DNA from 2 places in the Kitasatospora sp. NPDC001225 genome. Region 1 is predicted to be linked to the other one. Evidence: riboswitches for the same ligand, from Rfam matches in the RefSeq annotation. Region 1 holds a riboswitch; the other holds the start of a gene.
What was found. A riboswitch is a leader RNA that binds a small molecule or an ion and turns the genes downstream of it on or off. The one in region 1 is predicted to bind glycine.
Positions count from the first base shown of each region.

Region 2: linked by a shared signal. The riboswitch ahead of gcvT (glycine cleavage system aminomethyltransferase GcvT) and the one ahead of gcvP (aminomethyl-transferring glycine dehydrogenase) in region 1 are both predicted to bind glycine.

Region 1 covers NZ_JBSFJC010000114.1:13,279-17,889, reverse strand. Annotated here, with positions in the region: gene gcvP (aminomethyl-transferring glycine dehydrogenase) at 1-2,202, opposite strand, end outside; glycine riboswitch at 2,306-2,438, opposite strand; glycine riboswitch at 2,440-2,543, opposite strand; gene ACWDCZ_RS30195 (PRC and DUF2382 domain-containing protein) at 2,695-3,969, shown strand; gene ACWDCZ_RS30190 (MFS transporter) at 4,288-4,611, shown strand, end outside.
Region 2 covers NZ_JBSFJC010000081.1:17,111-21,721, reverse strand. Annotated here, with positions in the region: gene ACWDCZ_RS25310 (enhanced serine sensitivity protein SseB C-terminal domain-containing protein) at 258-1,181, opposite strand; gene ACWDCZ_RS25305 (enhanced serine sensitivity protein SseB C-terminal domain-containing protein) at 1,298-2,101, opposite strand; glycine riboswitch at 2,311-2,412, shown strand; gene gcvT (glycine cleavage system aminomethyltransferase GcvT) at 2,643-3,764, shown strand; gene gcvH (glycine cleavage system protein GcvH) at 3,864-4,244, shown strand; gene glyA (serine hydroxymethyltransferase) at 4,325-4,611, shown strand, end outside.

The sequences.
Region 1 (4,611 bases):
GGCGCGCACCGCGACCGGGCCGACGCCCGGGCCGCCACCGCCGTGCGGGATGCAGAAGGTCTTGTGCAGGTTCAGGTGCGAGACGTCCGCGCCGAACTTGCCCGGCTTGGCCAGGCCGACCAGGGCGTTCAGGTTGGCGCCGTCCACGTACACCTGGCCGCCGGCCTCGTGCACCAGGGCGCAGATGTCGGTGATCTGGGTCTCGTACACGCCGTGGGTGGACGGGTAGGTGACCATCAGCACGGCGAGGTTGTCGCGGTGCTGCTCGATCTTGGCCTTCAGGTCCTCGACGTCCACGTCGCCGTCGACCAGGGTCTTCACCACGACCACGCGCATGCCGGCCATCACCGCGGAGGCCGCGTTGGTGCCGTGCGCCGAGGACGGGATCAGGCAGACGTCGCGCTGGGTGTCGCCGTTGGCGTGGTGGTAGGCGCGCACGGCCAGCAGACCGGCCAGCTCGCCCTGCGAGCCCGCGTTCGGCTGGATCGACACGGCGTCGTAGCCGGTCACCTCGACCAGCTGCTGCTCCAGCTGGCGGATCAGGGTCAGGAAGCCCTGGGCCTGGTCGATCGGCGCGAAGGGGTGCAGCTGGCCGAACTCCGGCCAGGTCACCGCCTCCATCTCGGTGGTCGCGTTGAGCTTCATGGTGCAGGAGCCCAGCGGGATCATGCCGCGGTCCAGCGCGTAGTCCCGGTCCGACAGGCGGCGCAGGTAGCGCAGCATGGCGGTCTCCGAGCGGTGGCTGTGGAAGACCGGGTGGGTCAGGTACTCGTCCTCGCGCAGCAGCGCGGCGGGCAGCGCGTCGGCGGCCTCGGCGACCTCGACGGCGGGGACGCCGAACGCGGCCCAGACGCCGGCCAGGTGCTCGCGGGTGGTGGTCTCGTCGGTGGAGACGGAGATCCGGTCCGCGCCGTCCTGGTGGACGTTGATGCCGTTGGCGCGGGCGGCGGCGGCGATCTCCGCGGCGCGGCCCGGGACGACGGCGGTGACGGTGTCGAAGAACTCGCCGTGCAGCAGCTCGACGCCGCCGGCCCGCAGGCCCTCGGCGAGGGCCGCGGCGTAGCGGTGGGTGCGGCGGGCGATGTCGGCCAGGCCGTCGGGGCCGTGGTAGACGGCGTACATCGAGGCCATCACGGCGAGCAGCACCTGGGCGGTGCAGATGTTGCTGGTGGCCTTCTCGCGGCGGATGTGCTGCTCGCGGGTCTGCAGCGCCAGGCGGTAGGCGCGGTTGCCGTCGACGTCGACGGAGACGCCGACCAGGCGGCCGGGCAGCGAGCGGGCGAACTCGGCGCGCACCGACAGGTAGCCGGCGTGCGGACCGCCGAAGCCCATCGGCACGCCGAAGCGCTGCGAGGTGCCGCAGGCGATGTCGGCGCCCAGCGAACCCGGGGACTTGAGCAGGGTCAGCGCGAGCAGGTCGGCGGCGACGGCGACGATCGCGCCCAGGCCGTGCGCCTGCTCGATCACCGCGGTGAGGTCGCGGACCACACCGGTGGCGCCCGGGTACTGGAGCAGCACGCCGAAGACGCCGCGCTCGACGATCTCGGCCGGGATGCCCTCGGACAGGTCGGCGACGACGACCTCGACACCGGTCGGCACGGCACGGGTGTTGATCACCGCGACGGTCTGCGGCAGGGTCTCGGCGTCGACCAGGAAGACGCCGCCCTTGACCTTGGTGACGCGGCGGGCCAGCGCCATCGCCTCGGCGGCCGCGGTGCCCTCGTCCAGCAGCGAGGAGCCGGAGGTCGGCAGGCCGGTCAGGTCGGAGACCAGGGTCTGGAAGTTGAGCAGCGCCTCCAGGCGGCCCTGCGAGATCTCCGGCTGGTACGGGGTGTAGGCGGTGTACCAGGCCGGGTTCTCCATGACGTTGCGCAGGATCACCGGCGGGGTGAAGGTGCCGTAGTAGCCCAGGCCGATCATCGGCTGGAGCACCTGGTTGCGGCCGGCCAGCTCGCGCAGCTCGGCGAGGACCTGGGCCTCGGTCCGGCCCGCGGGCAGGTCCAGGGCGGTGATGGAGCGGATCGCCTCGGGCACCGCGGTGGCGGCGAGCTCGTCCAGCGAGCCGTAGCCGACGGACGCCAGCATCTTCTCCTGCGCGGCGGCGTCGGGGCCGATGTGGCGGTTCTCGAAGGGGCTGGCCAGCTCAAGCTCGGTGAGGGTCGAGGCGCCGGTGGGGCGTCCCGCGTTCGGCTGGGCGTTCATGGTGGTCGAGGCCTCCTGGTCACGGACCGGCGGGGGTACGCACGCCGGCCGGCCTCGCCGCTGCGGACAGCGGACGAACCTGGGCGGGCGGACCCGACAGGCCTCCCCCTCTGTCATCGGGACCTGAGAGCTTCACCCGCACGGGGCGCTGTGGGCGCTCCGTCGGCTTGCACCGTCGGTGAGGGTGGTGATCGCCGGCTTCCGCGCCGACGCTCCTGCCCTGCTTTCCAGAGTGACCTACCCCACACGGTACGGATGCCTGAGAGATTCCGGGGAGGAGTTGCTCCTTCGGCGCTCCGACCAGCGGCTTTCGCAGTCGGAGACTCTCCCGAGCGGGCTCTGCGGTCGTCGCCCAGGGTACCAGCGGGAGGCCCCCCGATCACGGGTGCGTCAGGTCGTTCGGGGTCTACGCGCGTCCCCCGGACGGTCCAGCGCGCAGCCCGTCCGGCGCACCCCGCTCGCGGCCGTCCGATTCATGGCTTTTGGTGTGAAGTGGCGGACGGAACGGGTGCTCCGGCCGCCTTCCTGCGGGAGTTCCGCAAGCTCAGCGCACGGGAGGAAAGAGTGCAGACCGACATCGACCCCCGGGACCTCATCGGTCACAAGGCCGTCGACCGCAACGGAGACAAGATCGGCACGGTCGACGAGGTCTACCTGGACGACGCCACCGGCCGGCCCGAGTGGGCCGCGGTCCGGACCGGCATCTTCGGCCGGGACGCCTTCGTCCCGCTGACCACGAGCGAGTTCGCCGGCGACGAGCTCCGGGTGCCGTACGACAAGTCGCTGGTGAAGGAGTCGCCGGACTTCGGCGTCGGCCAGCACCTGTCCCCCGCCCAGGAGCTCCAGCTGTACCGCTACTACGGGCTCGACACCCCGATGGACGGCCGCCCGAGCCACGAGAACGGGAGCCGGCCCAAGCAGGCCGACCTCGACTTCGGCACCACGGCGGCGGCCGCCGCCGCCACGACGACCGCGGCGGCCCCGGCGAAGTCGCTCACCTTCCACACCCCCGAGCGCTCCCCCGATCCCGTTCCCGAGCCCGCCCCGGCCAGAGCCCCCGTCGCCACCGCCCCGCCCACCACCGCCGTCACCGCCACGGTCGCCGACAGCACCAGAACCGCCCCGGAGGCCGACATGCGGATGCTCAGCACCCCCGAGGCCACCACCGCCACCCCGGCGGCCGCCCCCGTCGCACCCACCGTGGAGCCGAGGCCGCAGTCGCAGCCCGCCCCCGCGCCCGCGTCTACGCCCGCCCCGGCGGCGACCGTCGTCGCCGCGCACGCCGACGGCGCCCCGTCCGCCCCCAGCGGCCCGGTCGAGATCACCTGCCGCGAGGAGCGGCTGGAGGTCACCACTGAGTGGCACACCCTCGGCACCGCGAAGCTGCGCAAGTACGTGACGACCGAACAGGTCGAGCGCCGCATCCCCGTGGTCCACGAGCGCGTCCGGGTCGAGCGGATGCCGGTCAGCGACGCCGAGCGCGCCACGCTCAGCGAGAAGGACATCGCCGAGGCCGTCGAGGAGGTCACCCTCCGCGAGGAGCGCGCGGTGGTCCGCAAGTACCTCGCGCCCGTCGAGCGGGTCCGCCTGGTCGTCGAGCGCTACACGACGGAGGAGGTGGTCCGGGAGGAGCTCCGCCGCGAGCACGTCGAGGTCCACGACACCACCGCCACCCAGAACACCTCCCCGGCCGGCTCGACCCCGCCCCCCGCCTCACCCCCCGCCACCGACTCACCCCGCCCGGCCGCGCTGCGCCCGCTCGTCTGACACCACCCGCGAAGAGGGGCCCCGGACACCGTCCGGGGCCCCTCTCGCACACCCACCACAGGCACCCTCCCCACACCTGCCACCCCACACCACGGCCCTTGTCACGTACCCGATCGTTCACCCCTGCCAAAGCGCCCCTCGCCACACCCCCACCCGCCCGCCGCAGGCGCCCCTCCCTGCGCCCACCCCCGCCACAGCCCTTGTCACGTACCCGACCGTTCACCTTTGCCAAAACTTAACCACTCGATATTTGACACTCTGAAGTATCTCCCTGCATGGTTACTTCAGTTCATTCACTATGTACGGGAGGAAGCAACCGTGAGTGAGGCACCACAGCCCACCACCGCGGCCGAGAAGCAGAGCAGCGCCCGGGTCCTGCCGGCCCTCATCCTGGCGATGCTGTCGTTCAGCGTGGTGCAGACCGCGGTCGTCCCGATCCTGCCCTCGCTGGCCAAGGAACTGCACGTCTCCGCATCCAGCGTCACCTGGCTGATGACCGCCAACCTGCTCTCCGCAGCCGTGCTGACTCCCCTCCTGGGCCGCTTCGGCGACCTCCGGGGCCGCAAGCCGATGCTGCTGATCTCGCTGGCCGGCCTGGTCGCCGGTTCGGCGCTGGCGGTCAGCACCCACTCCTTCACCTGG
Region 2 (4,611 bases), on a different contig from region 1:
TGTGGGGTTCCAGCACGCGCGGTGCGTTGCGCAGAACTCTCTGCCATCCGAACTGGCTTGCGCCAGCCCTGACAACCGACAGATGCCCAACTGTGATCTGCGTGCATGCACCTCCCCGATCTTCGGCATATACCTCTTCACATGGCTGTAACTGCCATGTCAAGATGACCGGGCCGCACATCCGGAAATTCGTCCGGAAAGCATCGAAGCCGACTTGACGGACAATCAAGTCGGCTTCGGAGAATGGGTTTTGGGATTCAGCGCCCGGGGTAGCCGGGCCACGGCCGCTGCGGCTGCTGCTGCCAGCCCTGCGCCGGCGGCTGGGTGCCGTACGCGTAGCCCGGCATCGACTGCCCGGGGTACGGCGGCGGGGGCACCGGCGGGTACGGGCCGGTCGGCGGGCGGCCCGCCTCCCGGTCGAAGAACGGCCGCGCGTTGGCGCGCATCCACAGCGCCACCGGGTCGTACTCGTCCGACATCGCCACCGTGGACACCGCGAGCCCCTCCGGGGCCACCGCGATCGCGCGCTGCATCAGCGCCCGCACCGCCTCCACCGCCGGCGGCGAACTCTCGTAGAGGTCAAGGCCGATGGCCAGGTACGGCTCCCCCACCGCGGGCTGCACCCAGGCCCGGCGCAGCGCCCGGACCGCGCGCACCTCGGCGGCCTGCCGCTCCAGCAGCGCGAAGAACGGCTGGGCGTTCAACTGCGGCTCGCTGAGCTTCAACGGCCCGGCCGGCAGCCGGTCCAGGCCCGCGGCGACCCGGCGCAGGTCCGCCCAGGGCACCCCGACGCCGCCGCCGGGGGCGTGCGGGTTGAGCCACAGGCCCCAGCGGGTGCGGTACAGCGAGGCCGCGATCTCCCGGCCGGAGACGACCTCGTGGGCCCGCGCCCAGCCGGAGGCGGTCAGCTGCTCGGGCGAGGTGACGGCCGGCGCGTAGCCGTGGCCGCTGATCTCCATGTTCCCGTACTGCGCGTCCGGGCTGCCCGGCGTGCCGTGCCACAGCAGCATCCAGACCCGGCCGTCCGCCAGCGCGTGCAGCAGCCGCTCGTACGCGTCGTAGCGCTCCGGCGCGACGTCGCGCAGGGCGCGCTCCAACGCGCCGGGATCAGCTCCCGGGCGCCCGGCCGGTGCCTGGCCCCAGGGCCCCGGCACACCGCCCGCTCCCGTTCCCGCACTCATGCGCCCACCTCGCCGCGCCTCTTTCCCTCAACCCGCCGACCCGTCGGCCGTCTGCACGCACCCTATGGCGCGGCACCGGCCACCGCCACGGCGACGTGCCTCTGATCCGGACCCGCTCACGCCCGCGTGTGGAAAGGCAGTACCCGGGTGAGCAGCCACTCGACCACCGGGTCGTCGGCGAGGTCGAGCAGTACGAGGTGGACGCCCCCGGGCAGCGGCGCGGTTCCCAGCGCTCGCCCGAGTGCCTCGTTCACCGCGGCCGGGTCGGCCGGGGCCGCCGGGTCCAACTGGACGCCCACGAACATCACGGTCGGTTCGCCCTCGATGCTGGCCAGCGCCCTGCGGGCGGTCAACACACCGGGCAGCGCCGACAGTTCGCTCCGGCAGGCGGCCAGGAAGTGCTCCGGGTCCTCGCCCGGCACCGGCTCGCGCAGCGCCACCCGGCCGCCGGTCGGCTCCGCGGTGCCCTCGGCCTGCTCCCAGCGGTCCTCGCGCGGGCCGCGGCGCAGCTCGGCGACCCCCTGCGGCGGCACCGGGAGGCCCACCGGCGCGTCCGGGTTCACCGCGATGCCGAGGCCCAGCGGCAGCCCGCGGGCGAACTCCCACACCGGCGCGATCGCGAAGGCCATCCCCGGCGCCTGCTGGAGGAACACCTCCTGCGAGGAGAACACCGGCACGTACGGGTCGCCGCCCAGCTCGATGGTCGGCAGGTCGAGCGCCTGGCCCTGCGGGTCGGCCCCGGCCGGCAGCGGCACCCACACCTGGCTGCGCGCCAGCACCTCGAACACCCGTGGGGTCGCTCCCGGGTCGCCCAGGGCCGCGGTCAGCACCTGCTCCAGTTCGTTGGCCGGCCAGGAGCCGCCCGCCGGCGCCTCCTCCGGTCCGCCCCACCCCTGCTGCTGCTCCACCGGGTACCCCATGCGCCGCCGATTCCGCCCTCTGCCGTCGGCCGCCCACTGCCGCACCGACGCGCAGCAGTCTAGAGGCGTGCGGGGGGTGCGGTCAGGACTCGTGTTCGGGTCCCGCGCGGTGTGACCGGGTCCCCCCTCCCCTCGTCGTCCGGGACGTGCCATGATGTGCCCGTCCGACGGCATGCGCCGCGGGCCCCCACAACTCCATACCGGCCGCTCGAACCCGCGCGGGAGAGCCCGGAGTGCCGCTCAGGCACAGCCGGCGCCGAAGGAGCAAGTCCTCCCCGGAATCTCTCAGGCACCCCTACCGCACGGGTTAGGCACATCTGGAAAGCGGCGCCCGGCCCTGTCGTGCGCCCACCCACGGTGCAAGCCGTCATGCTGTCCCCCAAGCTGGAAACGGCTGCGGGCGGTGGGGCGGTGAAGCTCTCAGGTTCGACGACAGATGGGGAGACCCACGCCGCCGCATGCCCGCGCGCAGGGTCGGCCCCCCAGCGGGTCCGGTCCGGTGCGTGCACCCCTGAGTGCCCCGACCGAGGAGTTCCTGGCCATGTCGTCCCTCCGCCTGACCGCGCTCGACGCGCTGCACCGCGCCCTCGGCGCGACCATGACCGACTTCGCCGGCTGGGACATGCCGCTGCGCTACGGCAGCGAGCGCGAGGAGCACCTCGCCGTCCGCACCAAGGCCGGCCTGTTCGACCTCTCGCACATGGGCGAGATCACCGTCACCGGCCCGCAGGCCGGCGAGATGCTGGACCACGCCCTGGTCGGCTTCGTCTCCGCGCTGGGCGAGCTGCGCGCCCGCTACACCATGATCTGCGCCGAGGACGGCGGCATCCTGGACGACCTGATCGTCTACCGCCTGCGCGAGGACGCCTTCCTGGTCGTCGCCAACGCCTCCAACGCCCAGCTGGTCCTCGACGAGCTGATCGCCCGCGCCAAGGGCTTCGACGCCGTCGTCACCGACGACCGCGACACCTACGCGCTGATCGCCGTCCAGGGCCCGGAGGCCACCGGCATCCTGGCCGACACCACCGACGCCGACCTGCCCGGCCTGAAGTACTACGCGATCCTCCCGGCCTTCGTGGCCGACCGCGAGGTGCTGCTCGCCCGCACCGGCTACACCGGCGAGGACGGCTTCGAGATCTTCTGCCACCCGGCCGACGCCGAGCCGGTCTGGCAGGCGCTGACCGCCGCCGGCGCGGACCGCGGCCTGGTCCCCTGCGGCCTGTCCTGCCGCGACACGCTGCGCCTGGAGGCCGGCATGCCGCTGTACGGGCACGAGCTGTCCACCGACCTGACCCCGTTCGACGCCGGCCTGGGCCGGGTCGTCCGCTTCGACAAGACCACCAACGAGGGCGCCTTCGTCGGCCGCAAGGCCCTGGAGGCGGCCGCCGCCGCGGCCGAGACCAACCCGCCGAAGGTGCTGGTCGGCCTGGTCTCCGACGGCAAGCGGGTGCCGCGCGCCGAGTACACCGTGGTCTCCACCGAGGGCGAGCCGATCGGCCGGATCACCTCCGGCGCGCCGTCCCCGACCCTGGGGCAGCCGATCGCGATGGCCTACGTCGACGCCGCCCACGCCGCCCCCGGCACCACCGTCGCGGTGGACGTGCGCGGCAAGCACGAGCCCGTCAGGGTCGTGGCGCTGCCGTTCTACAAGCGCGCCCGCTGACCCCTCGCACGCCCCCCGTTTTCCCATACGCGCACGTCGCAGCCGTCCGCGCGGCGGCCCGCTTCGTCGTACCCGCTTCCCATCCTGGAGAATGACGCCATGAGCAACCCCCAGCACCTTCAGTACACCAAGGAGCACGAGTGGCTGACGGCCGCCGTGGACGGTGTCTCCACGATCGGTATCACCAAGCACGCCGCGGACGCGCTCGGTGACATCGTCTACGTGCAGCTGCCCGAGGTCGGCGAGACCGTGACCGCCGGCGAGACCTGTGGCGAGCTGGAGTCCACCAAGTCGGTCAGCGACCTGTTCTCCCCGGTGACCGGCGAGGTCACCGAGGTCAACCCGGACGTCCTGGACAACAACGCCCTCGTCAACAGCGACCCCTTCGAGGGCGGCTGGCTGTTCAAGGTGCGCGTCGAGGCCACCGACGAGCTGCTCAGCGCCGACGAGTACGACGCGCTCACCAACCCCCAGGGCTGAGCCCCCGACGGGACGGGCCGCCGCACCGCGGTCCGTCCCGCCCTGGCCCCTTTCCCTCCTCCTCCCGGGAAGACCACACCATGACTGTTCTCAACCAGTCCCTGCACGCCCTCGACCCGGAGATCGCCGCCGCGGTCGACGCCGAGCTGCACCGCCAGCAGACCACCCTGGAGATGATCGCCTCCGAGAACTTCGCCCCGGTGGCGGTCATGGAGGCCCAGGGCTCGGTGCTCACCAACAAGTACGCGGAGGGCTACCCCGGCCGCCGCTACTACGGTGGCTGCGAGCACGTCGACGTGGTCGAGCAGATCGCGATCGACCGCATCAAGGCCCTGTTCGGGGCCGAGCACGCCAACGTCCAGCCGCA